Regions from separate parts of the Paenibacillus larvae subsp. larvae genome, predicted to be linked through region 3. Evidence: riboswitches for the same ligand, from Rfam matches in the RefSeq annotation. Region 3 holds a riboswitch; each other region holds the start of a gene.

Region 1 (10,686 bases), 1.9 Mb from region 3:
AAGGGAAAAAATGTTATAATGAGAACAAATGTTCCTATTATGAAGCAAGGAAGGGATTGCCGTGACTAAGAATTTGTCTGAATATGTTCTCTATGAAGCCTCCCGCTCCATTCCTCTGGAAAAGAAAGAATGGGTGGTCCGGCAAATTATGCAGTATAGACGGCAGGTAGCTACTGAGAAACGCGAGAATCACAAGAAACAGGAGAAACGCGTTCATGAACTCTCTGAAATCCTTTCAGAAGCATTTGAAAGCAGCACAGTAATCACGGTTGTTACTTATGGAATATATAAGAACCGGGAGTACAGCGGCGTAATTATAAAGCTGGACCTGCGGGAGGAGAAGATTTTGTTAAAGTGTCAGGAAAGCATGCAGTGGCTTCACTTTTCTTCAATTTTACATGTATACTGAGTCTTCGTTTCTTTTTTGTTTAGAAGCTGTATTTATTAAGCTCCCAATAATTATCGAGCCTCTTTATTAACAGAAGTCTGTCCTAAAAAGCGGTGAAATCCGATTTCTACTACACCGAGTACGATAACGACCGTAAGCAGTTCCCCTACTGACAATGACCAGTTGGCATAGCGGGCTACCAGCCAAAGATAAAACAAAGCGACAACGGCATCCACAATGGTAGCAACTGTATTGTTAGTGTACCTAAGGACGATTTGATCTCCTATTAGATAAGCAATGACTGACAAAATAACGGCAGCTGTGGCTGCCCCTACAAAAGTAGCTTCTGTATACCACATAAGCAGGGGAATGACTACGATTCCGTTTAACAATACTTTAATTAGAAATTTATTCATCAATTTTTGACCTCTTTTCTGACAGTTATTGTTTATTAGCTTCTCCAAACATCCCCAATTTTATTTCAGCCTGATCCTATTTCTTCATAGCTTTTTCATGTTTTATTTTACCAATTTAAATTGAATATCCTTATTTGCACGGGCGGATAATAAATTCATGGTTTAAAGGAGGTGAATCGTTATAATGGCACAACAAGGCCTTGCCGTACACGAAACATTGGAAGTACATGAGCTCCTTACCTTTAAAAATACCTGTATGACAAAATCGGTTGCTATGCAGGGACTGGTTTCTGATCCGGCGCTTAAAAGTCTTTTGCAAGAAGATATTCAGCATTCTGCAAAAGCAATTCAAGACTATCAGGGATTATTATCCCGACCCCATATTTAGAAAGGAGAAAACATAAAAATGAGCACCACTGTAGAGAATTTAACCGGTATGAATGTAATAACTGAACAGGTTATCGCATCCGATTTCCTTATTGCCTCAAAATCCGGTGTTAAAGATCTTGGCTACTGCTTTAACTGAAGCCACTACTCCGGAAGTCAGATCAGTTCTGAAAAACCATCTGGATACAGCGATCACTATGCACCAGAAAATAACGGATTACATGCTGAATAAAGGCATGTACCATCCCTTTAATGTAAATGAACAAATCCAAATGGATATCCAGAATGCCCAGAAGACTTTAAATTTAATGAATCGTTCCTGAATTCCAGAAAAACGTTTTACTTTACAACAAGGGCCCTCCCCAATGCACATAATTTGCTTAAGGACGGGCCTTATATTTTTCTACGAGGAAAAAACTATCATTCTCAGCTTTTTAATTTGCTATAATTTTATGGATGAGAGGATTTTAGCAAAAAAATACGACAGGGATAATATCTTTCTAAAAAAGGAGAAGGATAATGAGCAAGAAAAGACATTCCGTTATCGAGTCTCCAAAACTTCAGCCTCAATTGGACAACAGCGAATAATCTGCCAAATAATTTGTCAAATGATTTGCCAAATTATTTCTATATGCTATAATGTTCTCGAATGGTAACATTCACGTCATGCCACAATATAAAAGTTTTAGGCAATGGAAGTTTGGTGCAAATCCAACGCGGTCCCGCCACTGTGATAGACCGGATACCGGTCTTAAGTCAGGTCTTTTGCCTAGAAACTTTGAGCAACCAACCGCTTCGAGGCGAAAGTGGTGGTTTAGAAGTCTAGTGTGACGATTATCGCCTCTAGGCTTTTTTTATTGGAAAGAGGGTGTCCCGACAATGTTGTCGGGGGTATGGCCTGGCGGCGGCGCCAAACATGTACAAGGATGTACAGCAAGGAAACGGGTAGATTCTTCAACGAAGAAGAATGTGATACACAATGGCGTGTATCCCCTTTTTTTTATCATCTGCCTTTTGCATAAGATGGCATTAAGCAACAACAGGTTGACGTTTTACTGAATAAGGGTGTAAACTAATAGACGACAATCAAATGACAGCAAGCTGCACAATGACGTGTACATATAAGCAAAGAGGCTTTTAAAGGAATTCGTTCTTTTAAAAGTCTCTTTTTTATTTTCCTGAAACTTACATTGGAGGTGCCTGCATGGATAAAATTTCTTTTAAAACCGATATCTATATGGGGCAAGGTGCGTTAGACCGGCTAACGGAATTACGCAACAAACGAATATTTGTCGTTACCGATCCGTTCATGGTGAAATCCGGCATGATTAATCTGCTGTTCGAGAGACTGCACGAAAGCAACAAACAGTACATTTTCAGCAATATCGTGCCGGACCCGCCAATCGAGGTCGTGACAGAAGGTTTGGAAGCACTCAGCTCGTTTAACACCGATATGATCATAGCCGTGGGCGGAGGTTCTGCTATTGATGCGGCCAAGGCGATGAAGATCTTTGCCAAAAAACTGATGAACCAGCAGGATATCCCTTTCGTGGCCATTCCGACAACGAGCGGCACCGGTTCCGAAGTCACTTCTTTTTCGGTCATCAGCGACAAGAAGAAGAATATCAAGTATCCTCTTGTTTCTCATGACATGCTGCCGGAAGAAGCTATTTTGGACCCTGAACTGGTCAAGAGTGTTCCGGATTTCATCACGGCTGATACGGGAATGGACGTATTGACCCACGCCATTGAAGCCTATGTGTCCACCAAAGCCAATGATATTTCCGATGCCCTGGCGGAAAAAGCGCTCAAGCTTGTGTTTGCCTATCTGCCCAAAGCCCACAAGGACGGCAGTGATCTCGAAGCGCGTGAGAAGATGCATAACGCATCGTGTCTGGCCGGTATGGCTTTCAATATTGCTTCACTTGGACTTAACCATGGGATTGCCCATGTGGCAGGAGCCAAATTCAAGATTGCCCATGGCCGGATGAACTCGCTATTATTGCCGCATGTGATTGAATTTAATGCTGATTACAAGCCGGGATACGGCAAAGATGAAGGCAATGCTGCGGCTGCAAGATATGCGGAGATCTCCAGAAGCTTAGGGCTGCCGGCTTCCAATTCCCGAAGCGGGGTACGCAGTCTGGTCCAGGCGATTAAACAGCTGCAGAAGCAATTGAAGATGCCGCAAACATTAAAAGACTGCAATATTGCATACAGTACTTTGGAAGAAATGCAGGAGGCCATTGCCCAAGGTGCGCTGAAGGACGGATGTACAGCAACCAATCCGCGTGTTCCGTCAGACGCGGATGTGATCGGAATTTTGAACAAAATGTATCAATAAAATTTACCGCATTGACAACGTTTGCTTAAATCAAATATATTATGAGATAAAGATAGCACAATGGCGTGTTGTATAACAAGTAAAGCGAAGAGGCTTCTTAAAATTTCCGTGTGAATTTTTTAAGAAGCCTTTATGTTTTTTTATGGCTTTAATCACGTGTTTTTTTGATGGGATGGGATAAGGGATGAACCAGCAAGATGAAAAGCAGCGCGTCATTCAGGAGTACGTGCCCGGGAAACAGGTAACCTTGGCTCACATTATTGCCAATCCAACAAGGACATTTACAAGAAGCTGGGATTGGGGACGGATGTGCAGGATGCCATTGGCATTATGACGATAACCCCAAGCGAAGCCTCCATTATTGGGGCGGACATTGCAACCAAGGCAGCCGGCGTTCAGATCGGTTTTGTCGATCGTTTCAGTGGCTCCCTGGTTATAACGGGCGATGTTTCATCCGTTGATTCAGCTGTGAATGAAGTACTGAATGGTTTGCAGAACATTCTCGGATTTTCGGCTGCTGCCATTACGAGAACGTAGGGGAAACTGCCATGAAGAAGTTGATATTAGCCGGGAGTACAGGCTCTGGTAAGACCACGTTATGTCAACGGCTGCACGGTCAGGAGCTTGCCTACAAAAAGACACAGGCGATTGAGAATTTTGAGCAAGCCATAGATACGCCCGGGGAGTGCATTGAAAACCGTTCTTTATACAGAATGCTTCTTGTTACAAGCGTTGATGCTGATGTAATCGGCCTTGTGCAAGATTGCACAAACGAAGAAAGCTATTTTCCTCCGTCCTTTGCTACAGCATTTGCCAAACCGGTCATTGGCATTGTAACCAAGATCGAACTGGCGGAGTCTGATGAGGATATTGCAAAGGCAGCGGAATACTTGCAGGCCGCCGGGGCCTCACCCATTTTCCGGATTTCTTCCGTGGAGAATCTGGGATTGGACGAGCTTGAGGCCTATTTGAGAGAGTAGCTGTTTGAATCAATTTCATAACTTGGATCACCATCCGAAATGATATAATAACTGGTATAATATATATAAATAGATATATATAAATTAGATATATATCTATCTGAACCGTATTTATCTAAATCTTCTCCATTAAACGCTCACCGGTTATTTTACGAAATTGATTCCGTTTTATAACTGAATAGCGGGGTTCACGGGATAACAAGCAAATATCGGTAAACAATGAGGTGCATGACACATGAATGGAAAAATTGTAATAGTCGACGACGAACCTATTACAAGAATGGATATTCGTGCGATGCTTGAAGAAGCGGACTACGATGTTGTAGGGGAAGCTTCAGATGGGTTTGAAGCCATCGAATTATGCAAAAAGCATCTGCCCGAACTGGTCATTATGGATATTCAAATGCCGATCCTGGATGGGTTAAAAGCAGGAAAACGAATTATCACCGAGCAACTGGCGGGTGGGGTCCTCTTATTGACCGCATTCAGCGACAAACAGACGATTGAAAAGGCATCCTCTATCGGTGCGCTTGGTTATCTGGTGAAACCGCTTGATGAGAAATCTCTGATCCCCATGGTTGAGGTTATGATTGCCAAAGGGAAGGAGATCCGTAAACTGGAGCAAAACCTGACGAAGCTTAATCAGAAGATGGAAGAGCGCAAGGCAATTGAAAAAGCTAAAGGCATTTTAATGAAAGAGAATGGTTGTACCGAAGACGAGGCCTACCAGATGATTCGCAAATTAAGCATGGATCGGCGGTGTCCGATGATGGAAATTGCAGCAACGATCGTCATTTCCTATGACTAAGGTTAGGGAGCAGATTGTCCGTCTTTGCAGCAAGCATACCCGTCTGACAGATGAAGAAATCGGCAGGATCATTGAAGTTGCCGGGTCTTTCGAATCATCCGATGAACGGGATGACGTATTCATTGATGTCTTGTCCCGTATTACCAACGATGCTATTGTCGTATACCATTGTCCTCCTGGAACCGGCAAATCGCTGTATAAACGTTCGGTTGTGGGAGAAAGGGCGCTTCGGGAAAACGAACCCGGAGTCCTCAGGACATTGGAGACGGGAATCTTATCCCAGGGGCTTGTAGCGAATACTCAGGAAAATCATCTGGTCAGACAGACTGTTTATCCGATCAAACATCGGGATGCAGTCATTGGGGTCGTTATCTACGAACGGGATGTAAGTGAAAATATTCAAGCTCACTTCGGTTCGGCCGGAACACCACATGAAGAAGGCGAAATGTCTTCAACCCTGACCGCCATGCTCCGGTTTAACGAGTCCATAATTAATCAGCTGGAAGATGCTGTCCTGATTTTCGACAAGCATGGATTTGTGAAGCTGAAGAACAAAAAGGCTGACCTCTACTACCGGCGTCTCGGTTATCTGGAAGATATTCAGGGATTGCATTATGACAACCTTTCTCTGGATCAAACTACCTTTGCACAAGTAATGAGCGAGTATTCGTCTTTACCATCTTGTCCATTATCGGCAGAGGTACAGGTGGCGGGCTATTATTACCAGGTCAAAAGAGTGTTTATCACAGAGCGGGATTTTCGTGTAGGCGTCATCCTGCATGACGTTACGGAAATCAGGAACAAGGAAGCGGAGATCGTCTCCAAATCCGTGGCTATCCGTGAAATTCACCACCGGGTAAAAAACAATTTGCAGACAGTGGCTTCATTGCTCCGCATTCAGGCACGGCAATGTGAAAGCCGGGAAGCTAAAAAAAGTTTAACTGAAAGTGTAAGCCGGGTTTTGGCCATTGCAGCTACCCATGATCTGTTATCGAAGGAAATTGAAGCCCAGGTGGATTTGCTTGACGTTATTCAACTTATCGCTTCAAATATCCAACGGTGTTTTGTAGACAGCAAAAATATCCACATCGGGATGAAGGCTAATCAAAGCATCTGTCTGGACAGTGACCGTACAGTGGCGATTGCGCTTATTGTCAACGAGCTTCTGCAAAATTGTTATGAGCATGCCTTTGGCGATTGTACGGATGGCAATGTTACGGTGAATGTGCTTTTGGAAAGCGGCTTAGTGACTGTAGCCGTAACGGATGACGGACAAGGATTTCCTCCCGGCAAACAATCACATAAAAGCTTGGGATTATCCATTGTTCACAGTTATGTGAAAGACAAGCTGAAAGGCAAACTTGACATTAGTTCCAATACCAATGGAACAACCGTGATGTTTACTTTTAAAAAATAAATATATAGAAGGGCTACAAAGGTGTAGTTCATGTAAGCAATGAGGCTTAAGGTTATAAGTTCCTGTTTATCGGGAATTTGTGTAACTTTAAGCCTTTTTGTTTGCATCAAAAAATGTTACCAAGCCATGGAGGTGAAAAGATGAAAGAAGAACTGCTCAGTGTTGGCATCGATATGGGCACATCTACAACGCAGCTCGTGCTCTCTAAATTATACATCCAGAACCTGGCTTCATCCTTTTCGGTTCCCCGTCTGGTCATTACAGATAAAGAGGTGATCTATCGAAGTGATATCTGCTTCACACCTGTATTTGCTGACAACCGGATTGATGCCCGCAAAATCCAGACCTTCGTAGAAGAGCAATACCGCAAAGCGGGGATCAGCAAGGAAGAGATTCAAACGGGAGCCGTCATTATCACGGGAGAAACAGCCCGGAAAGAAAACGCTAATGAAGTGCTCTTGTCATTGAGCGGATTTGCCGGAGATTTTGTAGTGGCCACAGCGGGTCCCGATTTGGAAAGTATTATTGCTGCCAAAGGAGCGGGAGCCCATACGTATTCGAAAGAACACTCTGCCTCTATTGTCAATATTGACATTGGCGGCGGTACCAGCAATCTGGCTCTCTTCTCAAACGGTGAACTGATTGATACAGGCTGTCTCGATATAGGGGGGCGGTTAATCAAGGTAGACCGGGTGACCAAGGAGATCACCTATATCGCACCCAAAATCAAACAGCTTGTGGAGAGGAGAGTCCTTCATCTGGAGCTTGGGCAGCGGGTAACACCGGCCGATTTGGCCCCGGTCATAGAAGAGATGGTCAAGTTGCTCGAGGAGAGCGTAGGCATCCGGTCCCCCGGCGATTTTTACGATGTTATCATAACCAACAAAGGGTTGAAGCCGGATCGGAGCATTTCCTGTATCTCTTTCTCGGGAGGGGTAGCTGACTACATTTATCAGGAAGCGCCAGGCGACGTGTTTGAGTATGGGGACATAGGGATTTTGCTGGGAAGAGCGATTGCCTCCTCCCTGTTGACCCGGAATTTGACGGTCGCAAGATCGGCCGAAACCATCCGGGCAACCGTAGTCGGGGCCGGTTCCCATACGACAGAAATCAGCGGAAGCACCATCACTTATACGGAGAAAAGCTTTCCGATCAAGAACATCCCGATTCTAAAGCTGGCTAAGGAAGATGAATCCGGAAGCGATGAGGTACTGGCGGCTGCCATTTCCGAGAAATTGAACTGGTTCAAGCTGAACAATGATTTGCAGAAAGTAGCGATTGCGGTAGAAGGGAAGAAGAATCCAAGCTTCCTCGATGTGCAAAAGTACGCAAAGGGACTGCGCAGAGGAATGTCGGAACTGATGGAAAGGGAGTACCCGCTTATCGTGATTGTCCATCATGATATGGCGAAGGTGCTGGGCCAGACGCTTTACGGCTTGCTTGATTACAAGAAGGATGTTGTCTGCATCGACAGTGTGCAGGTGGACAACGGAGACTACATCGACATCGGCAAACCCATTGCCAGCGGGAAGGTATTGCCTGTGGTCATTAAAACCCTCGTGTTTAATTAATTAGAGGTTACCTGGAAGGAGGAGCTTTTATGATTTTGAAAACCAAATTGTTTGGTCGAACCTATCAATTCAAAACATTGATGGAAGTTATGGCAAAAGCGAATGAAGAAAAATCAGGGGACACGCTGGCCGGATTGGCAGCCGAGTCTTCAGAGGAGCGCGTAGCAGCTAAGGTGGTTCTTTCTCAGATTAAGCTCGAAGATTTGCGCAGTAACCCTGCTGTTCCTTATGAAATAGATGAAGTTACCCGTATTATTCAGGACCAGGTGAATGAACGCATCTATAGCGAGATTAAGAACTGGACGGTTGAAGAGCTTCGGGAATGGATACTGAATGAACATACTACCGAAGCCGACATCAAGCGCGTGTCCCGTGGACTTACAGCTGAGATGATTGCGGCTGTTGCCAAGATCATGTCCAACATGGACCTGATGTACGGGGCCCGGAAAATCCGGATTACGGCTCACGCCAATACGACCATTGGCCGTACAGGCACCTTGTCAGCGCGTCTGCAGCCGAACCACCCGACTGATGATCCGGATGGAATCATGGCTTCCCTGATGGAAGGGTTAACCTTTGGTATCGGCGATGCGGTGCTGGGACTCAATCCGGTGGATGATTCCGTAGAGAGCGTCACACGTATTCTGAACAGGTTCGAAGAGTTCAGGCAAAAATGGGACATCCCTACACAAACTTGCGTTCTGGCTCACGTTACTACGCAAATGGAAGCCGTTAAACGGGGAGCGCCGACAGGGCTGATTTTCCAATCGATCGCAGGCTCACAGAAAGCTAACGAAGCCTTCGGATTTAATGCCGCCACCATCGAGGAAGCCCGCCAGCTTGTGCTGCGCAACGGCCAGGTTGAGGGTCCGAACGTCATGTACTTCGAGACGGGTCAAGGTTCCGAGCTTTCTTCCGAAGCCCATCACGGAATCGATCAGGTAACGATGGAAGCACGCTGTTATGGTTTTGCCAAAAAATATAACCCGTTTCTGGTTAATACGGTTGTCGGTTTCATCGGCCCCGAGTATTTGTACGATGCCAAACAGGTTATCCGGGCGGGACTGGAAGACCACTTCATGGGTAAGTTAACAGGCATATCGATGGGATGTGACGCTTGTTATACAAACCATATGAAAGCCGATCAGAACGATCTGGAAAACCTGGCGGTTCTCTTGTCAACAGCAGGATGCAACTTCTTTATGGGTATTCCTCATGGCGATGATGTCATGCTGAACTATCAGACAACAGGCTATCACGAAACGGCCACGCTGCGTGAACTATTAGGTCTCCGTCCTATCCGGGAATTTGAACAATGGATGGAAAAGATGGGCTTCATTGAAAATGGCAAATTGACCAAAAAAGCAGGGGACGCATCGGTGTTTCTCAAGTAAGGAAAGGAGGAGGAAGCTCTTATGAATGAAAAAGACCTGAAATCTATGATTGAACAGATTCTTCTGGAAATGGTTGGAGACAAGCCGGAAGAAGCTGCTCAGCCTGCAACCAAACAAGAACCTGAACAGCATGCGGTGAAGGCTGAGCCGGTATCTGCCGAACCCGTCCGGCATCAAGTTCAGCAAAATACAGAAGAAGCCGACAGCGGGGAATGTCTCGATGACATTACGGAGATTGATCTTCGCAAGCAGCTTCTGGTTCCCGAACCGGAGGATCGTGAAGGTTATCTGAAAATGAAGGAAAAAACCCCGGCCCGCCTTGGAGTTTGGCGTGCGGGACCGCGCTACAAAACGATTACATCTCTTCGTTTCCGTGCCGACCATGCTGCTGCGCAGGACGCCGTATTCTCATATGTGCCGGAGGATTTTGTAAAGGAAATGAATCTGGTTTCAGTGGGAACCCTTTGCCGGGACAAGGATGAGTATATTACCCGGCCTGACCTGGGACGCCAGTTCTCTCCTGAAACGATCGAATATATCAAACAGCATACCACAAGGCAGGCCAAAGTGCAGATTATGGTGGGAGACGGATTAAGCTCCGCGGCGATTGAGGCCAACCTGCGGGACATTTTGCCCTCCATTGCCCAGGGACTTAAGATGTACAACATTGAAGCGGGCAATATCCTGTTTGTCAAGCATTGCCGTGTTCCTTCCATGGATGTAATCGGTGATGTGACGGAAGCCGATGTGGTTTGTCTCCTGGTTGGAGAACGGCCTGGTCTTGTAACGGCAGAATCGATGAGCGCTTATATCGCCTATAAGCCAACGGTAGGTATGCCGGAAGCAAAACGCACCGTGATTTCCAATATTCATTCAGGCGGTACTCCTGCGGTTGAAGCGGGAGCGCACATCGCCGAACTGATCAAGACGATGATTGACCGAAAAGCTTCAGGGATTGATTTGAAATTATAGAAACACAAG
Region 2 (10,686 bases), 380 kb from region 3:
GCTTCATCCGTTGTTCCTATGCCACTTCCGTAACTCAGTTAAATGAAGCCTTGGAGAGAATAGGAAAATTAATAAAAAAGTTATAAATTGTCACAAAAACAGTTGTTCTAGGGATCGTAAACCTGATATGTTTAGGTCATAACGTTCATTTTGAAGAGGGAGGCGGTTTTATGGCATTTTTAGAGTATCAGCTGTCCGAGTATCCGAAGAAATGGCACGTTTCCGAATCTTCGGAACCCCGCATGTCTTCAAAGAATTCGTATAAGGCCTCCTCACTGCACGCTTTGGAAGAAGAGATTCATTTTCTAAGACGCAAGCTGGAACAATTGGTTCTGGAAGGAAGGGAAATGACATCGGAGTCTGTAGTTCAAATGAGCACACTGCTGGATTTTAAAATTAATAAATACATGCAGCTTGTCAAAGAGAACGATTGACCCCGCTGTAATAAAGAAAACGTATATTTTGACAAAAAGCCGAGCCGGTGTTATACCGGCCTTTTTTTAAAATTACCGTATGAGTGTTACCTATCATTTTGTCTATAACTACTTGGAGGTAGATTCTTACCGTGAAGCGTCTTACCTTGCTTCTGCTTAGAACACTTGTTCTTGTCCCGGTCCTGATGGCCGGATGCGGCGGCAAACCGAAACACGATGTTGTAATGTTTATGATGGGATCTTCCGGTTTTCCCGTTGATATTGTCACAAAACTCGAAACTTCATTGAAAGAAAAGGTTGGAGAAGATGTTTCCCTTCTATTTCCGCTTCTCCCATGTATGCTTCCTAAAAATTGGAAGTTTAAGTCGCTGCGGGAGGAAATGGAATCCTGGTCTTGCCCCAAAAAGAGTTTCGTAGCTTTGCTGCCCAAAATTCGTTTGTTTCTTTGGATGATCTGGCCGGTGTGGATGACTTCCCCGGCGGTATCGAGGAAGCTGTTATCGAGCCGGAAAACAAGAAACAGGAGCCGAAACCGGAACCGCTCAAGGAGAAGCATCTGTATGCCGTTCCGCTGGATGAGACAAAATGGTTCAGGGAGAATGAGCTTAGCGGTTTGGGCTTATATGCCATGATTCCCGTGAATGTGCCCGATATCGAAAAAGCCAAGGCCGTTATGAGGAAAATTGCCGAAAAAGAGTGATCCATTTTATTGTCACTAATGATGAATTAGCCTATAATCGATTAAGAGTTTGATTGCTTGATACATGCTGTGCTGTTTTCAGAATCAGCATTTTGAAAAAACAAATACATGATCAGCAGGTCCTGCCGGCAGTACTGTCTGCCATGCAGGTGAAAAGGGAAGCCCGGTGCAAATCCGGCACGGTCCCGCCACTGTGATTCGAGAATGATCTCATTAAGCCACTGTCCGGAAACAGGATGGGAAGGCGGGATCATGCACCACTCGAAAGTCAGGAGACCTACCTGTTGATGACTCTCGCGAAATCCTTCGAGGAAAGGATGGCGTTAAATCAGGAACGGCTCCGAAAGAAGGAGTCCCCAATGGTACTGGTTTATCCTGCCCCTTTCTATTCTTCGAAATAGGAGGGGTTTTTCGTTGCAGTAAAGATTGTATTTGAAAATGGAAGTCAAGCTGGACTCGGAGTACTCTAAATAAAGGGGAGAAGACCAGAAATGAAAACAAGATGGATGAATAGAGTGGTTGCGGGCGTGCTGACCCTTGCATTGGCAGTCAGCATGACAGCCTGCGGAAAAAAAGAGGAGCCTGCGGCTAGCAGTTCACCGAAAGCGGAAGCGACTGCCAAGTCGGGAGATTCCTCTTCTAAGAAAACGCAATATCCTTTGAAAGTCACGGATGCGACAGGTAAAGAATTCACTTTTGAGAAAGCTCCTGAGCGGATTGCCTCCATTTCACCAGCGGAGACAGAATCCCTTTTCGCCATCGGTCTTGGTGACAAAATTCAAGGGGTATCCGATTTTGATGATTTCCCGAAAGAAGCTAAATCAAAGCCTAAGCTTGGCAGCATTATGAAACCGAATGTGGAAGCCATGATTGCGGCGAATGTGGATGTGGTATTTACGGGTATATCGACCAGCAAGGAAGACGTAGAGAAGCTTCGCGAATCCAATGTGCAGGTGTTTAAGGTCGAACCGAAAACTCTCGATGATGTTATGAATAATATGCTGCTCTATGGTAAAATTACCGATCATCAGGAACAAGCCGAGCAAGTAGTGGAAAAAATGAAAGCTGAAAAGCAAAAAGTGGTAGATGCGGTAAGCAAAGTAAAAGCGGAAGAGAAGAAGAAAGTATATGTGGAGTTTTCTCCGGGCTGGTCAGTTGGCAGCGGGGAATTCATGAATGAAATCATCGAGCTGGCCGGTGGGATAAATGTCGCTTCAGACATGAAGGGATGGCACCAAATCAGTGAAGAGAAAATCATAGAGAAGAATCCGGATGTCATATTGTATGCGAACGGTGTAACTGACGACAAAACCAAGAAAAACCTGGAGGAACTGATTCGGGGCCGCAGTGGCTGGGATCAGATCAATGCCGTAAAAAACAATACGGTAATCGGTGTAGACCAAAACCTGATCAGCCGTCCGGGTCCGCGTATCACACAGGGATTGACCGAGGTAGCTAAAGCGATTTATCCGGATCTTGTCAAATAAACCTGTCATAGGTGAAAGATATATGAAAAGAAAATTATTCATTTGGGGAGGAGTAGGGGTACTACTCCTTTTTCTTTCTATTTTGCTTAGTCTGTCCGTAGGATCAGCTTCTTTGCCGGTTCCCGATATTTTCCGGATTTTGGTGCATCAAATACCATTTTTGGGTGATGCCATTCAGGCTGACTGGCCCGGGTCTTCTGAACAGATTATCCTGAAAGTAAGGTTTCCCCGTGTGATGCTTGGAGTGCTCGTAGGCGCTTCTTTGTCGGTGGCCGGGGCAGCTTTTCAAGGGGTTTTACGCAATCCCCTGGCAGATCCTTATACGCTTGGCGTTTCATCAGGTTCATCTGTCGGAGCTGCTTTTCTTATTTATTTTGGTTTGCAGTACGCTTTTTTTGGCCAATGGACTATTCCAATCGTGGCTTTTACCACAGGACTTTTCTCTTTATGGTTGGTACTGAGGCTTGCCCGGATTGACGGAAAAATTCGCATGGAAACCTTGATTTTGTCCGGAGTGGTCATGCAGGCTTTCCTGGGTGCTTTCGTTTCTTTTATGGTGGCTATGTCTAATCAGGTTGTGAATGAAATCATGTTTTGGCTGATGGGCAGCCTCGCTATGAGAGGATGGGCTTACACAGCAGTAGTGTTTCCGTACTTGCTGATCGGCCTCGTCATTTTGATTGGATACTCCCGGTCCTTGAATCTGATTTCGCTTGGGGAAAGACAGGCTTCCCATTTAGGGGTTCATGTGGAAAGGACGAAGATGATCGTCCTGACCGTAGGGACACTGATCACGGCTGCGGCCGTTTCCGTATCGGGTGTAATCGGATTTGTTGGATTGATTGTGCCCCATTTGATCCGGCTTCTTGTCGGTTCTGATTATAGGCTGATTATTCCGCTTTCCGCACTGGGCGGGGGAATCTACGTGTTATGGGCGGATACTTTGGCAAGAACCGTCTTAAGCCCAACGGAAATTCCTCTTGGCGTGGTCACTGCCTTCCTGGGCGCTCCTTTCTTTGCCTATTTGCTTCAAAAGCATAAGAAACAGGTAAGAGGTGGATGAGATGATACTTGTAGAACAAGCATCCAAACAATACGGCAGTGAGACTGTCCTCCATGACATTAATCTAAATGTGCAATCCGGCGAATTTTTTGGTATCATCGGTCCCAACGGGAGCGGGAAATCCACCCTGCTTAGCCTTTTGTCCGGCGTAGAACAGGTTTCTTCCGGACGTATTTATCTTGATAATCAGGAAGTGAACAGTTATAAACGGAAGGAATTGGCCCAATGGGTCGCGGTCCTTCAGCAGGATGCGTTGCCTCCGGTAGGCTTTACCGTACGTGAGGTTATCGAGATGGGCCGTTTTCCTTTTCAGAACTGGCTTGGGGATGAAGAGGAAGACCCGGAGTCTCTGATCCAAGGGATTATAGAGACGTTATCTCTTGAAACGGTCACGGACCGGCCCGTTGAAGTTTTAAGTGGAGGACAGAGGCAGCGTGTGGCTCTGGCCAAAGTGATGGCTCAGCAGCCGAATTTGCTGCTTCTGGATGAACCAACGACTTTCCTGGATATCGGTTACCAGGTGCAGATGATGGATTATGTAAGAAAGTGGCAGGCGGAATGCGGGTTAACCGTAGTAGCCGTGCTTCATGATCTTAACCTGGCCTCCCAATATTGCAGCCGCCTGCTTGTTTTGCATGAAGGAAAAGTAGCGGCAACAGGAACTCCGCAGGAAGTGTTAACCGAAGAACTTATCGAACGGGTTTATGGGACATCTCCTATTATTTTATCTCACCCTGAAAGCAGTGTTCCGCAAATTTTGCTTAAACCGGGCAGCAATGCCAAGGCATAGACCTATCTTACTTAGAGTATAAACTAACTAGGCTTCTACGGAAGGAGAGGAATGTATATGACAATTAAAACATGGATTGACGGAATAGTACCCCTTGATGAAGGGATGATATTGGAAGCATCCAGGCATTTGGACCAACTGACCAAGCCTCAGGGCAGCCTGGGCAAATTAGAGGAATTAAGCAAGCAATTGGCGGGAATCACAGGGGAGATTACCCCTTACTTTGATAAAAAAGCAGTCATTGTTATGGCGGCCGATCACGGGGTATGTGAAGAAGGAATCAGCGCTTTTCCGGCTGAAGTTACCCCGCAAATGGTGATGAACTTCCTGCAGGGAGGAGCAGCAGTAAACGTGTTGGCCCGGCAGGCCGGTGCTGAAGTGTTCTGTGTGGATATCGGGGTGAACGAAGATCTTGAACATCCGGAACTCATTTCCCGTAAAGTACGCAGAGGCACGCGGAATATGACAAAAGAAGCAGCCATGACAAGGGAAGAGGCTGTACAGGCTATTGAGGCTGGCGGCCATATCGTAGAGGAATTGTATAAGCAAGGAACCCGTATATTTGCCACAGGAGAGATGGGAATCGGGAATACGACAGCAAGTGCTGCTATTCTTTCTGTTATCGGAGACTACGATCCGGAGAAAACCGTTGGACGGGGAAGCGGGATTAATGACGAACGATGGAAGCATAAATGTGCAGTGGTTAAGAAGGCAATCGATTTAAATGCCCCTAATGCCAATGATCCTGTCGATGTTCTCGCCAAAGTCGGAGGGCTTGAAATAGCCGGACTCGTAGGGATGATTCTTAGTGCAGCCTATCACCGCTGTCCTGTAGTGATCGATGGTTTTATTTCATCAGCAGCTGCTCTAATTGCAAGCAGGCTTGCTTCGTTCTCTACCCAATATATGATTGCGGCACATCAATCCCATGAACAGGGACACCTGAGAATGCTGGAAGCGATCGGATTATCACCTGTCCTTCATCTTGATTTAAGGCTTGGGGAAGGAACGGGAGCAGTACTGCTGTTTCCTTTCATTGATTCGGCATGCCGGATTATGAAAGAGATGGCAACATTTGAAAGTGCCGGAGTATCCGGTCCCTGATCGGCCTTCCGGGGATGCCATGAAAAAAACAATAGAAAGTAAGGATAGCCGCAGTTGCCTAACAGCTGCGGCTCCTCTGTCAATCTGCATGAAAATTCACAAATGTTTACAGTCAGAGAGGAGCCTGGAAACATGGCTGTACTGGTTACAGGAGGAGCAAGAAGCGGAAAGAGCGGGTTTGCCGAGCGGTTGGCTGCTTCCAGAGGGAAAAGCGGGCGGTATGTCGCAACCTCACAAATCTATGACGAGGAGATGGAGATGCGTGCAGCCCTCCACCGAAAGCAGCGCAAAGAACAAGCATTTTCGTGGGTGACAGTAGAGGAGCCGTATGAACTTGCCGGTTTGCTTCGCCAATTTGCCCAAGAACAGGGGGAATCTGCCCTAGCCACTGATGTAGTCCTGGTGGATTGCCTGACTTTATGGCTTTCTAACTGGCTGCTTCGTTATCAAGAAAGACAAAATATTGTGGACCTTGTTACTGCTAAGCTGGATGAACTTGTCAAGGCGGTAGAAGCTTATCAAGGACATTTAATTCTCGTTACGAATGAAGTTGGGAGCGGCATTGTGCCGGAGTATCCGCTAGGTAGACAGTATAGAGATCTGGCCGGACGTATGAATCAGAGACTTGCCTCTGTTTGCCCGGAAGTATTTTTAGTTACGGCGGGTATTCCGGTTGAACTTAAATCCATTCAGTGGAGATGGCAGTAATCATGTGGTGGCTTTATGAACCTTCCGAAATCTTTGGCATTTTGGCAGCGGCGATTCTGATCGACCTGTGGGTGGGAGATCCTGCCCGTTTTCCCCATCCCGTCGTTCAGATAGGGAAATGGATTTCCTTTTTGGAGAAAAAGTGGCGCTTGCCTCTGGCGGACGATCCGTCTCCCGAGGCGGCCAAAGCGTTAAAGAGAAGAGGTGTCTGGCTTGTTCTTGCGACGATAGCCCTCAGCTTTATCACTATTCAAATACTGGTGATGATGGCTGCTTGGATTCATCCTTGGGCAGGCTATGCCGTTTCAGCCTGGTTCATTTCTACAACAATCGCAATCAAAGGGCTTAAAGAGGCGGCTTATCGGGTCACACGCCCTTTGGAACACGGAAACCTGGAGGAGGCCAGAACCTATACCGGATACATCGTAGGCAGAGATACAAGCCGGCTTAAAGAGGACGAGCTCACGAGGGCCGTGGTCGAAACGGTGGCGGAAAATAGTGTGGATGCCGTTATTTCGCCTCTATTCTACGCCTTGCTTGGCGGAGCCCCTTTGGCGATGGTATACCGTGCCTCCAATACGCTGGATTCCATGGTCGGCTATAAAAATAAGAAGTACCTCTTATTCGGCTGGGCATCGGCCAGGTGGGACGATATCCTCAACTGGATTCCGGCCAGGATAACCGGTTTTCTTCTGATCGTTACCGCCGCTTTGTTTCCGGGATTGTCCGGCAAGCGGGCGATGCGGTCCGTATGGACGTTTGCCCGTTTTCATCCCAGCCCCAACAGCGGTATTCCGGAATCTGCCGTGGCAGGAGCCTTAGGTATTGAACTCGGAGGCCGCAATGTGTACGGAGGACAGGCCAATGAACGTGCCCGTATGGGCTGGCCTTTGCGCGAGCGTACGAGGAGTGATATCAGCCAAACGGTCAAGCTGTTGTATGGAATCAGTTTTCTTGTATTAGGAGGGATCTTGCTGACATGGGTTTTGGTTTTTTAAAACAATGGGGGAGCGGATGCGTGGCTGCATTTCAATTTTTAAGCCGTCTGCAGGTGCCAATCAGGATTAATTATACTTCATCGGTTTTTGCCGCAAGCACGGCGTTTTATCCGGTTGTGGGAGCTATAATCGGGACGATCGTTGCAGCCTCCGGTGGATTGCTTGGCCATATTTTCCCGGCTTTACCTCTTTCCGTTATGATGGTTGCTGTGTGGATAGGGTGTATGGGAGGACTACATCTGGACGGTTTAATGGATACGGCTGATGGAGTGCTTAGTCACCGGGATAGGCAAAGAATGCTGGAGATTATGAAAGACAGCCGGGTCGGTGCCATGGGAGTGATTGTTTTTTCAATAGTATTGTTGACGAAATGGGCGGCGATTTCCGCGCTTCTGGCAGTTTCCTGGAACATGTACGCCTCTTTCTTGATTCTTGTCCCCTTATGGAGCCGGTGGTTTATGGTGATAGCGATCAAAAGATGGCCTTATGCGCGAAAAGAAGGAGGCATGGGCAGCTTTTTCACTGGAGTACGAAAGCTGCACCTTGTCCTGGCAACAGGTCTTGCCGTGGTCTTAACCTTGCTTATTCTCGGTTTGTTGTCTCCTCTTCCCTTCCCCAGACTGCTGATTTATGGAGCTGTGATTCCGGCAGCCACGCTGCTTGCGGGATGGGGCATTGCCTCTTATTTGGCAAAAAAACTGGGCGGATTGACAGGAGATACATACGGGGCACTAAACGAACTTTTAGAAACTTTGATCCTGCTCTTATTGACGGCCTTGATCTGATAATAAATCAACGATGAAAAGAGGTCTGGTGTATGCTCGAACGATTTGGACATGGCGGTGATTTAAAGACAGCCCGTGAAATCTTCGGTTTCCCGGAAGACGAATTTCTTGACTACAGTTCCAATATGAATCCGTTCGGTCCTCCCCCTTGTGTGGAGAAAATTATGAAGGAACGGTGGCAGGAGATTGTGCGCTATCCCGATCCTGCAGTCAGGGAATTGCGGGCTTGTATAGCCAAAAAGTATAAAATACCGGAAGAAGCTATTCTGGCGGGAAACGGGGCTGCCGAACTGATCGATCTGGTTATTCGCGTATTGAAACCTCAAGTGACGGGAATTGCAAGACCGTCCTTTTCGGAATATGAGGAAGCTGTACATAAGACGGGAAAAGGTACGATCACAATTCCCCTTAGGGAAGAAAATCATTTCGATGTTCAGGCTGAGGATGTGGAAAAAGCTTTTGGACACAGTGATATTTTGTTTCTGGGACAGCCAAACAATCCAACAGGACGTCTTCTGCCTGAACAGGTAAACCAACTGATCAGGGAGAATCGGCATCCGGTTATTTTGGATGAGGCATTTTTGGATTTTCACCCGTCGGAGCAAAAGCTGACTTTTATTCGCGAGGCGGCATCCAGCCGGCATTTGTTTGTCATTCGTTCGATGACCAAGTTTTATGCGATACCGGGAATCCGTCTCGGTTTTATAGTAGCCCATCCTGAATGGATCAGGAAGCTTAAGGAGCATCAGGTTCGGTGGAGCGTCAATATGCTGGCTCAGCTCATCGGGGCTGCTGTTTTCGGGGAAAAAGAGTATGAAGCCAAAACGAAGGCCTGGCTGCAGGATGAAAAAGAATGGATGCAAAAGGAGTTTCGGAATATTGGCTTTCAGGTAACGCCTACGGAAACGAATTTTATGCTGTTTGCTTTCCCGAAGGAACATCCGGTGAACATCAAGCAGCTTCAGGATAAGCTTGGACGCAGAGGGATTTTGATCCGGGATGCCTCTTTGTTTCCTGGGTTGAATGCAAAATATGGGCGCGTGGCCATCCGGTTTCGCCAAGACAATATGAAACTAATTGCAGCACTGCGTGAAACGGTAAACGTTTAAACCGGAAAGGAAGATCATAATGGAAACAAAACAAACGGTTCAGGCTGCCACACTGATGATCCAGGGTACCTCTTCAGATGTCGGAAAAAGTATTCTAACCGCTGCTCTCTGCCGCATTTTTATGCAGGATGGCCTGCGTGTGGCACCTTTCAAGTCACAGAATATGTCCCTGAATTCTTATGTGACACCAGACGGCAAGGAGATCGGAAGGGCTCAAGGCGTCCAGGCTGATGCCTGCAGGATTCCGGCTACTGCCGATATGAATCCGATTTTGTTAAAGCCCAAGGGGGACATGACTTCCCAGGTTGTAGTTCATGGGAAACCGCACCTGGATATGGAGGCAAAAGCCTACCGTGAATCCTATTTGCCCCTTGCTGAAGGGATTGTAAAAGAATCGCTTGCCCGTCTTCGGCAAGATATGGATCTGGTTTTGCTCGAAGGCGCCGGAAGTCCGGCAGAAATCAATCTGAAAGACAGAGATATTGTAAACATGCGAATGGCCGAATGGGCGGATGCTCCTGTCCTTCTTGTAGCGGATATTGACCGGGGAGGAGTATTTGCTTCCATCGTCGGAACATTGGAGATTCTGAATCCTGAAGAACGCAAACGGGTTAAAGGATTTATTATTAACAAATTCCGGGGGGATGTAAGCCTGCTTCGTCCCGGTATTGACTGGCTGGAACAAAAAACGGGTAAACCTGTACTGGGTGTTGTCCCTTACTTGCCCCAATTTGGCATTGAAGATGAGGATACAGCCTCCCTGGATTCCAAAAGGGTTCAAAACCATAAGTCGGGCGCAGACTCCGAAGCGGACGGAAGCCGGAGGCTGGATATAGCTGTTCTGCGTCTTCCCCGGATTTCAAATTTTACCGACATGGATCCTCTCTATGAGGAAACTGATGTCCGGATTAGGTACGTATCCCATCTGGATGAATGGGGAAATCCGGATGCATTGATCATTCCGGGAAGCAAGAATACTTCGGAAGATCTGCTTTTTCTTCAGAAGACAGGACTTGCCCGGCGGATCATAGATCATGCCGAAAACGGGAAGCATGTGGCAGGAATTTGCGGTGGTTACCAGATGCTCGGAGAGGCCCTGATTGACCCGGGCCGTATTGAATCAGATCATACCAGGTTATCCGGATTGGGCTTGTTGCCTCTGGAAACCGAATTTATATCCGAGAAACAAACGGTGCGAGTAGAGGGGAATACGTGTCTCTTTGCTGCCGGATCGGAAGCGTTTAATGTGGGAGGCTACGAGATTCATATGGGCCGAACCTGGTTTACAGGGGGAGGAAATCCGATTTTTCGGGTCCGTACAATTTTGCAGGGGCAGACGGAAGGTTCGTCCGAATGGCGAAATGAGGGAGCTGAGAATAGAAACGGCCGCATTTGGGGGACCTATGTACATGGAATCTTGCATAATGACAATTTTCGCAGAGCGTGGCTTAACGACATTCGTCTAAGCAAAGGATGGGAGCCGCTTTCTGCCAATCTGCGTTACCAGG
Region 3 (10,686 bases):
GATCATAGCGTATAGCCCCTTGGTGTAATCATTCTGTCACCGGAGATATAGGTTTCCTTATTGCCGACGATAACCATCGTAGTCATATTCACATCTTCATAGTTGATTTCGTCCATGGTCGTCAGGATTTTCCTTTCTTCTTTGCGCCCGACATCTTTCACAATACCGATAGGGGTTTCCGGCGATTTGTAGGTCATCATGATTTCCAAGGCATGTTTCAGATGATCAGCCCGGCCTTTGCTTCTCGGATTATAGAAGCAGACTACAAAGTCAGCTTCTGCTGCCAGTTTCACCCGCTTTTCGATTACTTCCCAAGGTGTCAGCAAATCACTTAAACTGATATGGCAAAAATCGTGCATAAGGGGTGCTCCCAGTCTTACAGCCGCACCGATACTCGCAGTTACTCCGGCCACTATTTCCACTCCTATCGGTTCCTTCTCTTTGTCAAGAATCTCAAGAATAAGGCCGGCCATTCCGTAAATTCCGGCATCCCCACTGGAGATAACCGCCACGGTTTTCCCTGTTTTCGCAATATTTACGGCTTCCTGACAGCGGTCTATTTCTTTCCTCATCCCCGTTTTGACTACTTCTTTATCCCGGATAAGTTCTTCAATCAGTCTGATATACGTAATGTATCCGACGATCACATCCGCGTTCTGAATGGCTTCAAGTGCCTCTCCGGTCATCATTTTTCTTTCGCCCGGTCCAATTCCTACAACATAAATCATGCTTTCACCCCATTATTCATTCTTGTTCTTTCTCCCATTGCCATTGTGATCCCGTATGCTGTGAACCTTGGTGTTAAAACCCGTCCCTCACTGGCCAAATCGGCCGAGGATAATGCCACATTTCCAACATGCACTGTCTGCCTGACAAACTCCGATGTCGGATATTTCCCCGCAACTTTGCGCAATTGTTCTGCCGGATAAGTGATGAATGGGCAGTTCAATTCTTCCGCTAATTGTTTTATGGCGAGCTCATTCTTTTTTATGTCGATGCTGGCAATTGTGGAAAATGCATGCGGATCGGTATTATACCGGATACAAAATTCAGTAAATGCCCGCATCATATTTTCAGGTTCTACAGATTTACGGCAGCCGATTCCAAGAACACGAGTTTGCGGAACCATTTTCACCGTATATAGGTTCAATTCCGGCAGGCGATATTGATGTGTGACCCAAATCAGTGCTTCCAAATTTTCCGGAAGTTCATCCGGATTCATGTCCCAAGACGCCTCAACAGGGATAAATCCCCGCCGGTCTATCTCCACGGGTATTTCCTCATACAACCCCACTCTTTTTCCTGCTGCCAAAAGACCATTCATTCTCTTGCAATTTTCTCGAAAGTCCGGTATCCACGCAGGTACAGACGGCACAATCATATCCAGTGCTGCCACTCTCTGAACATCCGTTGCCGTTGTTATAACGGCAGCAGCTCCCGTAATATCAGCAAGTTTTCGCGTTAATTCGTTTGCTCCTCCCAAATGCCCGGACAATAGGCTGACCGCATGAAGCCCTTTTTCATCCATAACAACCACCGCCGGATCATAAAGCTTGTCCGAGATGACTGGAGCCAAAGTCCTGACGGCAATTCCTGCTGCCATGATACATACAAGAGCATCGTATTGTTGAAAAAGGAGGCGCATCCCTGTTGAGAAATCCGGTTTAAGAGCACGAAATCCTTCTGATTGCAGTTTTTCTGGAACAAAGCAACCTGCCGGATATTTCTTGCTTATGGACGCCGCAAGTGCTTTTCCATTTGCCGTGACAGCAATGATGGCGGTTTTCTTACCTGTATTCATGTGAGAAATCCTTGTCATAAAGTTTGGAATAATAAAATTCTTTGCCCAGAAAATTCCCTACCATAATCAGCGCCGTTTTCGTTATGCCATGTTCTTTTACTTTGCCGGCAATATCCCGAAGGGTTCCCGTAACTTTCTTTTCATCTGCCCAGGTCGCCTTATAGATAACAGCCGCCGGTGTATCTTCCGGATATCCGCCTGCAACGAGTTCCGAAACCACTCTTTCCACGGATTGAACAGACAGGAAGATAACCATCGAAGTGCGGTGTCCGGCATAGGAACGCAAGGATTCCCTTTCCGGAACCGGTGTCCGGCCTTCCATTCGTGTGATGATCACACTTTGGCTAACTTCCGGTACGGTATACTCGACACCCAGTTGTGATGCAGCACCCAGAAATGAACTTACTCCAGGTGTACAGGTGAACGGAATATCCCGTTTTTTCATCTCCTCTATTTGTTCCCGGATCGACCCGTAAATCGAAAAGTCTCCGGTCTGGAGGCGAACTACTTGTTTCCCGGCCTTCACGCCTTTTTCCATGCAATCTATAATTTCCATTAAATCCATAGCAGCACTATTATAGATTTCGCAGCTTTCCTTGCAATAATCAAGTAGTTGCGGGTTCACCAGAGAACCTGCATAAATGACGACATCTGCTTCTTTCAGGAGGTTGTATCCTCTTAAGGTAATGAGTTCCTTATCTCCGGGTCCCGCGCCGATAAAATGCACTTTCGTCATGCTGTCCCGCTCCTTTCTTTTTGGCAAGCTATGATAAAGGTCGGATTTTGGGGCTTAAAGTAATGCCCTTTTCCAAGTTCATGCCACTTTGAAACTTGCAGCTGGATCACCTCTACTTCATGCCAGGGCCCTTTTTCCAGACAGGCTGCTGCTTCGAGGACATTTTCTGCCAAAATGAAATTGAGCACAAGCTGGCCGCCCGGCTTTAACAAGGTATGGCTCCAATCTATGATCTCCGCCAATTTCCCTCCACTCCCGCCGATAAAAATAGCGTCAAAAACGGTATTTTCAAGCGGTATGGGGGCCTCTGCCGAAATAATATCCACATTTTCAAGCAGCAGCTGGTGCCTGTTTTGTTCTATTAATGCCAAAGCCTCCCCGCTTCGTTCAATCGCAGTTACAGACACATGGGGAAACATTCTCGCAACCTGAAGGGCCACACTCCCCGTACCGGCTCCAACGTCCAAAAAACGGCGGCTGTTTCCATCTATCGATAATTTGTCAATGGATACTGCACGGACTTCCGCTTTGGTCATTGGCGTTTTACCACGAATAAAAACTTCATCCCTCATCTAAGATCACCACCACATTCATTTCATAATGATCCGCCACTTGTTCCGGTTTTAACAGGTGCAACCGTTCATCGGGATAGCTGAGATTTTCTCCGATAATGAGCTTCTTGTTCAATTTCCGTTGGAGGATTTCCTTAGCTATTTCCGCCGGTCCAATCTTGCTGTCTGTTACCATCGCCACTTTCGGGTGTGCGAGCAGAAATTCGAAGTCAGGCTGTTTTCCGTGGCTGCTGGTCATGTACAGGTCGTTCATGGCAATACCACAACGGGTACAAAGATACTGAATGGAGCTAATGCCGGGTACAATCTGAAGCTGTTCTTTCGGAAATTTCTTTAACGCCCAATTTCCGATCCCATACATTAACGGATCTCCGGAAGCCAGCAGCACGATGTCCTGTCCAGTCTTCCCAAGCAAAAATGTTTCCAGTTCCGAGAGATTTGAGGGAAGAAGTTTGCGTTCGGCCGGTATTTCATGCGGGATTTCATTCAGCTGCCGCTTCGAGCCGATAATTACATCGGCATTCTGTATGAGTATGATTCCGGCACTTGTCATCAGTTCCGGTTTACCCGGACCAATTCCGACAATATGAATCATCGCCATGCCTCCCTGATTGCTGAAATATCACAAGTTGAAGCCAGCATTCCGCGTTCTGTTGAAAAAGTGATGACATCAATATCAACAAAGGGTTTGCTGAATTTCAAAAAGTCTTCCGCCCGTTTCTTCACTTTATCCGTAATGGTCTGAAAAACTTCGCTGTATCCTTCTGCCACCATGATTTCTCCTGCGGCTTCTGTTGTCGTGCATGCTGCAATTCTCTCGAGTAAAGGGACGGGCGCACCGGCAAGAGCCAGGTTTGCTACCAAAATTTCTGCCCGTGCATCGGCATCTTTGCTGTATGTGGTGAAAATACCGGCGGAGACCTTAATTAATTTGCCAAAATGGCCCACCAGAAGCACGTGCTTAAAAGCAAGGTGCTGCGCCTCTTTTAACATGTAACCGACAAAGTTGCTCATGGAAACCACGTATTTACCGTCAATGCCAAGATGCTCTTCCACGAAACGTTCTCCATAATTCCCCGGTACCAGAATCACTTTCCGGAAGGCTTGTGCTTTTTTCATTTCCAGTTCCATGGAAAGCGACCGTTTCCACCCCTCATCGGACATTGGGGTTACGATTCCTGTCGTTCCTAAAATGGAAATTCCGCCGATAATCCCCAGGCGGCTATTCATTGTCCGCTCCGCACGTTCTTCACCTTCCGGTGCGAAAATGATGATATCCGCGCCCAGCTTTGCACCAATCTCTTCCCGGACGGCTGCGATAATCATTTTGCGTGGTATCGGATTGATAGCCGCTTCCCCAACCGGGACCGCAATGCCTTTTTGAGTCACACGCCCGATTCCTTGCCCGCCGTCGAGTCTGATTTCCCCGCCGGCGTTTAAGGTTACTTTCGCAAAAATCCACATTCCATGCGTCGCATCCACATCATCACCGCCATCTTTTTGAACGGCGGCCGTCGCGGTATGCTGATCAAATTCCTGTTTTTTCACGGGAATTTGCAGAGATGTTCCGTTTGCCGTAATCACAGAAACTCCCGCTATTTTCTCCTGTTTGATCACCATGGCGGCAGCCGCTTTGGCTGCTGCGGCTGCACAAGCGCCCGTCGTATAACCCTTGCGTAATTTTTTTCCCTCATGATACACATAGTCTCCCATAGGGCCACCTTCTCTTACATCGCATATAGCACTGCGTTAATGATGGCTGCAGCCAAATTGCTTCCGCCTTTTCGTCCACGGGCAACTACCGCCGGTATATCACTTTCATAGAGGGCTTCTTTCGATTCTGCTGCCCCGACAAATCCAACAGGCACTCCGACTACAGCCTCCGCATCCAATTTACCGGCATCTGCCATTTCCAAAATTTTGTAGACTGCTGTAGGCGCATTGCCAATTACAAATAATTTCCGTTCCTCTTCCCTTGCGGCAAGTTGAATCCCGGCCATAGACCGGGTGATGCCTTGCTGTTTGGCGATTTCTGCTGTTTCAGGTTCATTGACGTAGCAGCGGTACCGGCAGCCGTATTGATCTAAAATCCTTTTATTCATCCCGCTCAAGGCCATATTGGTATCTGTAAAAATCATTCCGCCATGCCTGATTGTTTCGCGTATTTTCGCCAATGCATCATGAGTAAAAACAAGGTTATCCAAATAATCAAAATCTGCCGTCGTATGAATCGCCCGTTTCATTACCAGTTCCTCTTCCCTATTCCGGAAGGCATATTCAGGTCTTGTTTGTGTAATGATTTCCTGTATGATCTCAAAACTTTTTTCTTCAATAAGCTTTGGGTCTTTTATGTAACTCATCTTTTCCTCTCCTTTCCCGAGTAAAAGGAACAAAAAAACACGAAACTTTAAGGTTTCGTGTCCATACGTCAGAAATGGCCGTTTCCAAGTGCTTTTTGAACACACTTGTGCCCTGGTTTCATTGCAATAGACAACTGTTCCCTTAGAAGTTGCTGCATAGGCTGAATAGAGGAGGTCTCCTGACTTTGCATCATTCTAGTTTCCCGCCTTCCCGGAAATGTTCCAGTGACATCAAGGGGATTTCGTCCGCTTCACAGTAGCTAGGGCCTGTAGAGGAATCGCACCTCTTTCCCTGATCTCTACCCAGTTTTCTATTCAATTTTTATCAGGTTGAATATCTGGTTCTTAAGATGATCATACCTTGACTAATGCTGAGGCGCCTGTGATAGAACTCACTAATCACTAATATTTTCCTTTTTGTGTTTCCGCTTTCTTTGCGATATCCAAATATGGAAAAAATGGATACATGAATTAGCACTATTCATCTCACCGAAAAAAAGTTGGGGAAAATCTAAAAGTCATTAGATTCCTGAAAGGGTGGAAGGTTTGAACTTGCAGTTGCAAGGCGGATTATTACGGAATAGTTTAATGATTTCATTATCATTATATTTATATTTCCTTCATTTCATATTATTATAATTAGTGAAAATCCCCAAAGGAGGATTGATTATGTTTGATTCCGTTTGGTTTCCCATCATCATTGCTTTAATTGTTGTCTACGGTTTCTACGCCGGTACCCGGAAAAAGAAATAGTTTTGGATGGGTTCCCGGCTATTTTACCGGCAGCATGTTTTTTTGATGCCCGGCACGGCGTTACCGTTCAAAAGCCTGTTCTGAACTGCTATGAAGTAACAAGCGGGTTTACCGTTCTCCGGCATATTCCTGCCCCTGACCACCTGCAGCGAAAGAGTCGATAAAATGGATATGTCTGTAATAATCATCGTCTGATAGGAAGGATATACCGGACGGGTTGTCCTTTTCCAAATATTCCTCAAGCTTATGGCTGTTTCCCCCCTCAACTGTCCAATAAAAGGACGAAACAGTGAATAGTATTCTTTTCTTTCTATGATTGAATGTCCGTTGCCCGATATCCTTGCCCGCTGTCCGGTTTCCTATAACTGCCGCTTCATTTAAATGGGCTCTCAGCGTCAATGCCAATATTTCACCGCAGCTGGCTGTGTATCCGTTAACCAAAATAAAGATGCGCTGAAAACCGAATCTGGCCTCGTCGGACGTATAAATTATGGTTTTACCCGGATAGCGCAACTCTGCAATATCACATGAAGGAAGGAGTAATCTGGAAATTTTCATGCATTCTTCTATACTACCTCCTGTATTGTTCCGCAAATCAAGAATTAATCCTTTTCGGTCTCTGTAACGCTTTAGTACCTCTTCCATTTTACGGGAAACGCCATGATCAAAAAACCCAATGGCAATATACATATAATCGCCGAATTTGATATCATGCTCAATACTTGAAGTGTTCCTTCTTTTTCGGGGATAGTTTTTGCCAAATCGAAAGCAAGTGTATGGAGTCCCTTTGGTCTCCTCAATAAAAACGGCAAACCGAGATGCAGAAATAAAGGCACGGCGCAGCAGCTCCGTTTTTTTTTGCCTATAGCATTCGTTCCGGTCTAATTGCAGTTCGTTTTCCTCATACAGTTCCAAATACTGTTTGGCTGCTCTTTTGCTGATATATAACGGTAAAGAGAAGAATAGCATTCTTCTACTCAGCCCCTTTACTCTTCTATAGTATTGTTAGTGTTGTTATATGCCATCATTAATTTTTGCGTATTCATAAGGAGCTTTTCTTTGTTGGAGTTCCTAATAAAAATAAAAGCAATCAAAAAAATAAAAACTGCAGTTGCCAAGGTAATCCATACACTATTCTGGTTTACTTCTAATCTCGAGCCCCAGATGAGAAAAACAAAGGGACATGCTAAATGAATTAAAGCGAATACAGAAGCGGTCATCTGTTTTCCAAAGCTATAATCAGCGTAATGGCAAGTTGCGGCTCCGAGAAAAGCAAAACAAAGCGCAAGATTAGCGATAAACTGCATTTCGTCATACACACTAAGGGAAAAATCCCCAATTCCTTTAACTAAGTTCAATAAGCCTGTCCCCGCAGTAAGTAAAATGATTGAATAAACATAGCCTGAAGCAACAATAAAAATGAGATTCCACAGCCAGATTTTTTGTATGGAAATGGATGTCGCCAGGATGGATTCGCTGCCAATAATATCTTCCATTGAAAAATGAATAACACTGCTGAATAAAGTAAATGTTGCCGGAAAAAAGACCAATATCGTCTCTTGGCTCAGCCCAGACCGGTATAAGGCATACAAATAAATGATAGGGAGAATGAAAAGGACCGCCAATCGTGGTTTCCGATGCTTCATTGCTTGAAGCGATTTCCAGAAAAGAGCATTCATAAGATTATAAACACCTCATTATCATATTTTCGGTTCGCAGCCGTTTGATCAGAACCCTGGAAACTCCATACGCGGCAACTATAGAGATAACCATAACCGTTCCGCTACCCTTGATATCCCATGAGCTGATTGCGGTTAATCCATTTAAAAGCAGCCCCTGGCCAATAATAATGCCTAGTCTGGACTTTTTCCCGTATAGCCAAGTCACTGTCCCGACAAGTAAACTTAACGAGTATTGTAATAAAAAGCACAGGAGGAGGAGCAGAGCTTCATTCCATATGAGAATATTGGGTTTGTAACCGTTAACGTACAAGATAATAAGATAGACCGGAAACATGGCCACTCCCAGAATCACCGATTTAATAACAATAAATAGTCCTTTTTCCTTAAGAATTTGAGCTGCGTCAAGCGGTGTTGCCAGTAAAGTCTCTATAGATGTCGTTAAATCGTAAAAATAAATATCATTTTGCGTAACAACGGAAAAAAGAAAGGGAATATATAAAAAATAAGTGAATGTTGTAAAGTCCTCCATTCTCCAAACCAGTAACAATGTCGTAAGCAAGAACTGCAACGACGTTACTATACACAGATGTTTCTGCCGTTTTAATTCCCTCCAATATACAACCCCCGACTTATTCATATCGTCTCCGGGTCTTAGGTTTTATTGATGATTTCCTGATATAATTCTTCTAAATCATCGCTTGCTTTTTTAAATTCCTCATACCGGATACGGTTGCTGCTCAACCAATCCAGAATATCTATTCCCGAATGGCTGACTGTCACAACAGCCTCCCGCTCATTTTTGAAAATCCAACTGATGCCGCTTTCCGGGTTTACTCTTCCCAACTGATCGGCAATATCCTTGCCTTTTAACAAATAGTTGTGATGTGCATGGGCCTCCCGTATTTCGTCATATGTTCCGGACCGGATAATCCTCCCTTCTTTAATGAAGGCGATATGTGTGCATACTTTCTGCAGCTCGCTCAAATCGTGAGAGTTAATAAGCACTGTCGAACCATTGTTTTTGCAATTCAATAAAAAATTTCGAAGAGTAATTTGACCTTCCAAGTCCAATCCTCTGGACGGTTCGTCCAAAATGATGATGTTCGGATCATTAATCAATGCTCTGGCCAAAACAAGTCTTTGCCTCATTCCACGGGAGAAGAAGGTAATCTTGCTATCCTTTCTTTCGTATAAGTCGAAATCCTGCAGCAACTTTTCGATCCTGTTTCGGCGCTCCTCCTTCTTGGAGTGCGGATGGTAAATTCTATCGAAAAATTCTATGTTTTCCCATGCGTTCAAATCTTTGAAGAGACCAATATGATCAAAGAGAAAGCCGATTTTTTTCTTCTCTTGATTAAAACGTCTGTCGGTAACGTTAATTCCATTTACGTAAATTTCCCCGCTCGTCGCTTCATACAGATTCATAATTAATCGGACAAGCGTTGTCTTCCCGGCCCCGTTCGGACCAACCAGGGCAAAAATCTGCCCCTTGTCAATTTCCAGGCTGACATTGCTCAGAATACTCCGATGGCCCAGATTTTTGCTGACGCTGCATATCTTTATAACCATTCCGATTCCTCCAAGCTGTAAGCGCAATTCTCTTCCGTATCCAGAAATCTGCAGGCGCTGCAGGAATACTTGAATTCACATTCCCGACACTTTAACCCATGATCCCTCGAATCCACATTCTGCCTCCAAAAATCCCGTACCAGTAATTTAACCGCTTGAGAAACGGAATCTCTCTTTAAATTGAGTAACGGAGCTTGGCTTCCCAAGCACGGATATACGTCTCCGACATATGAAACGGCTATCTTGCCGTTTAAACATGGATCAAATAGTTTTCTGGCATAGAAGCTGTTCATATTGGTTTTGACCAGCCGTTCTTTCACGATCGAAGGCTTCTTATGCGTCGTCCTCATGATTTTCCACTGATTTCCCGTTATTTGCTTCACGTCACTGAATAAGTGATCGTCCACCAGTAAAGTGACGCGATCTTTAATGTTGCAGTAATTTTGAATAATCTTGTTAAGATTCCGTTTACTTGTCACGGTGATATGAAACCCAAGCACGGAAGGGACCTGCTTCAAAGGAACGAGGCCATTGGTATGAAGGTTTGTTGCCATTCCGAGTTCAATTGAGAAATCGATCAGTTCATGAATATACGGATAACGAGTCGGCTCCCCTCCTGTAAATAACACCGCGCTTGTTCCAAAATGAGACAATTCGGTCAGAATGCGTTTCCACTGTTCTACGGTCAACTCTGCTTCATCCCTCTCCTCAAACCGTTTGCATACCGGACAAAATGAATTTTTGCAAAAAGTGCAATCCAGATTGCAATCATTAGTCACATGCAGTACAGCCATATTAATTCGGGGGGCATCCTGCCATAATTTTTTCTGGCTGAAACTATTAATCGGCCTTAACTTATCTATGAATACGGTTTGATCCGAAAAAAAACCGAAATTCGTGGACTCCAGTTCGCTAAAGAACGGATCTTCAGCATTCACCGGATGATTCGCCTCGGCGTCCTTTAGCTTTTGGGTATTAACCTCATCCAGCCAAATCATATTTTCATCAAGTAAATGGCATACAACTGATTTTTTCCTGCCCACTACTAAAAAACATTCCGGAAATAGACGGAAATAGCAATTACTCAAGAATAACCCCTACCTTTTCATAAATAGATTTATAATAATCAATGGTAATCTCCTCAAACAATGAGTTGAGTCCGTATAATTGTGTAAAAAGCTAGGTTCCAAAAAATGAAAGGAGCCATATTCAT

What was found. A riboswitch is a leader RNA that binds a small molecule or an ion and turns the genes downstream of it on or off. The one in region 3 is predicted to bind cobalamin.
Region 1: it holds a riboswitch for cobalamin, as region 3 does, so the genes downstream of both, BXP28_RS12560 (1-propanol dehydrogenase PduQ) here and BXP28_RS22155 (cobalt-precorrin-8 methylmutase) in region 3, are expected to answer to the same signal.
Region 2: it holds a riboswitch for cobalamin, as region 3 does, so the genes downstream of both, BXP28_RS20195 (ABC transporter substrate-binding protein) here and BXP28_RS22155 (cobalt-precorrin-8 methylmutase) in region 3, are expected to answer to the same signal.

What each region holds. Positions count from the first base shown of each region.
Region 1 is NZ_CP019687.1:2,405,596-2,416,281, reverse strand. Features, by position in the region: gene BXP28_RS12585 (YolD-like family protein) at 62-409, shown strand; gene BXP28_RS12580 (DUF2512 family protein) at 460-804, opposite strand; gene BXP28_RS12575 (spore coat-like protein) at 989-1,192, shown strand; gene BXP28_RS12570 (spore coat protein) at 1,311-1,514, shown strand; adenosylcobalamin (AdoCbl) riboswitch at 1,860-2,009, shown strand; gene BXP28_RS12560 (1-propanol dehydrogenase PduQ) at 2,396-3,535, shown strand; partial or broken gene BXP28_RS12555 (BMC domain-containing protein) at 3,720-4,072, shown strand; gene BXP28_RS12550 (EutP/PduV family microcompartment system protein) at 4,084-4,515, shown strand; gene BXP28_RS12545 (ANTAR domain-containing response regulator) at 4,751-5,323, shown strand; gene BXP28_RS12540 (sensor histidine kinase) at 5,316-6,740, shown strand; gene eutA (ethanolamine ammonia-lyase reactivating factor EutA) at 6,881-8,311, shown strand; gene BXP28_RS12530 (ethanolamine ammonia-lyase subunit EutB) at 8,341-9,705, shown strand; gene eutC (ethanolamine ammonia-lyase subunit EutC) at 9,727-10,677, shown strand.
Region 2 is NZ_CP019687.1:3,880,175-3,890,860, forward strand. Features, by position in the region: gene BXP28_RS20180 (aminotransferase class I/II-fold pyridoxal phosphate-dependent enzyme) at 1-86, shown strand, start outside; gene BXP28_RS20185 (aspartyl-phosphate phosphatase Spo0E family protein) at 171-434, shown strand; gene BXP28_RS24665 (hypothetical protein) at 829-1,134, shown strand; cobalamin riboswitch at 1,235-1,433, shown strand; gene BXP28_RS20195 (ABC transporter substrate-binding protein) at 1,626-2,621, shown strand; gene BXP28_RS20200 (FecCD family ABC transporter permease) at 2,644-3,684, shown strand; gene BXP28_RS20205 (ABC transporter ATP-binding protein) at 3,686-4,474, shown strand; gene cobT (nicotinate-nucleotide--dimethylbenzimidazole phosphoribosyltransferase) at 4,532-5,578, shown strand; gene cobU (bifunctional adenosylcobinamide kinase/adenosylcobinamide-phosphate guanylyltransferase) at 5,711-6,286, shown strand; gene cbiB (adenosylcobinamide-phosphate synthase CbiB) at 6,289-7,284, shown strand; gene cobS (adenosylcobinamide-GDP ribazoletransferase) at 7,266-8,069, shown strand; gene cobD (threonine-phosphate decarboxylase CobD) at 8,102-9,178, shown strand; gene BXP28_RS24675 (cobyric acid synthase) at 9,198-10,686, shown strand, end outside.
Region 3 is NZ_CP019687.1:4,257,162-4,267,847, reverse strand. Features, by position in the region: gene cobK (precorrin-6A reductase) at 1-6, opposite strand, end outside; gene cobJ (precorrin-3B C(17)-methyltransferase) at 3-728, opposite strand; gene BXP28_RS22180 (cobalt-precorrin 5A hydrolase) at 725-1,801, opposite strand; gene BXP28_RS22175 (cobalt-precorrin-4 methyltransferase) at 1,788-2,537, opposite strand; gene BXP28_RS22170 (decarboxylating cobalt-precorrin-6B (C(15))-methyltransferase) at 2,534-3,109, opposite strand; gene BXP28_RS22165 (cobalt-precorrin-7 (C(5))-methyltransferase) at 3,099-3,704, opposite strand; gene cbiD (cobalt-precorrin-5B (C(1))-methyltransferase CbiD) at 3,701-4,822, opposite strand; gene BXP28_RS22155 (cobalt-precorrin-8 methylmutase) at 4,837-5,469, opposite strand; gene BXP28_RS24755 (hypothetical protein) at 5,538-5,663, opposite strand; cobalamin riboswitch at 5,622-5,786, opposite strand; gene BXP28_RS22150 (S41 family peptidase) at 6,331-7,191, opposite strand; gene BXP28_RS22145 (hypothetical protein) at 7,209-7,901, opposite strand; gene BXP28_RS22140 (hypothetical protein) at 7,906-8,541, opposite strand; gene BXP28_RS22135 (ABC transporter ATP-binding protein) at 8,556-9,473, opposite strand; gene BXP28_RS22130 (radical SAM protein) at 9,464-10,561, opposite strand.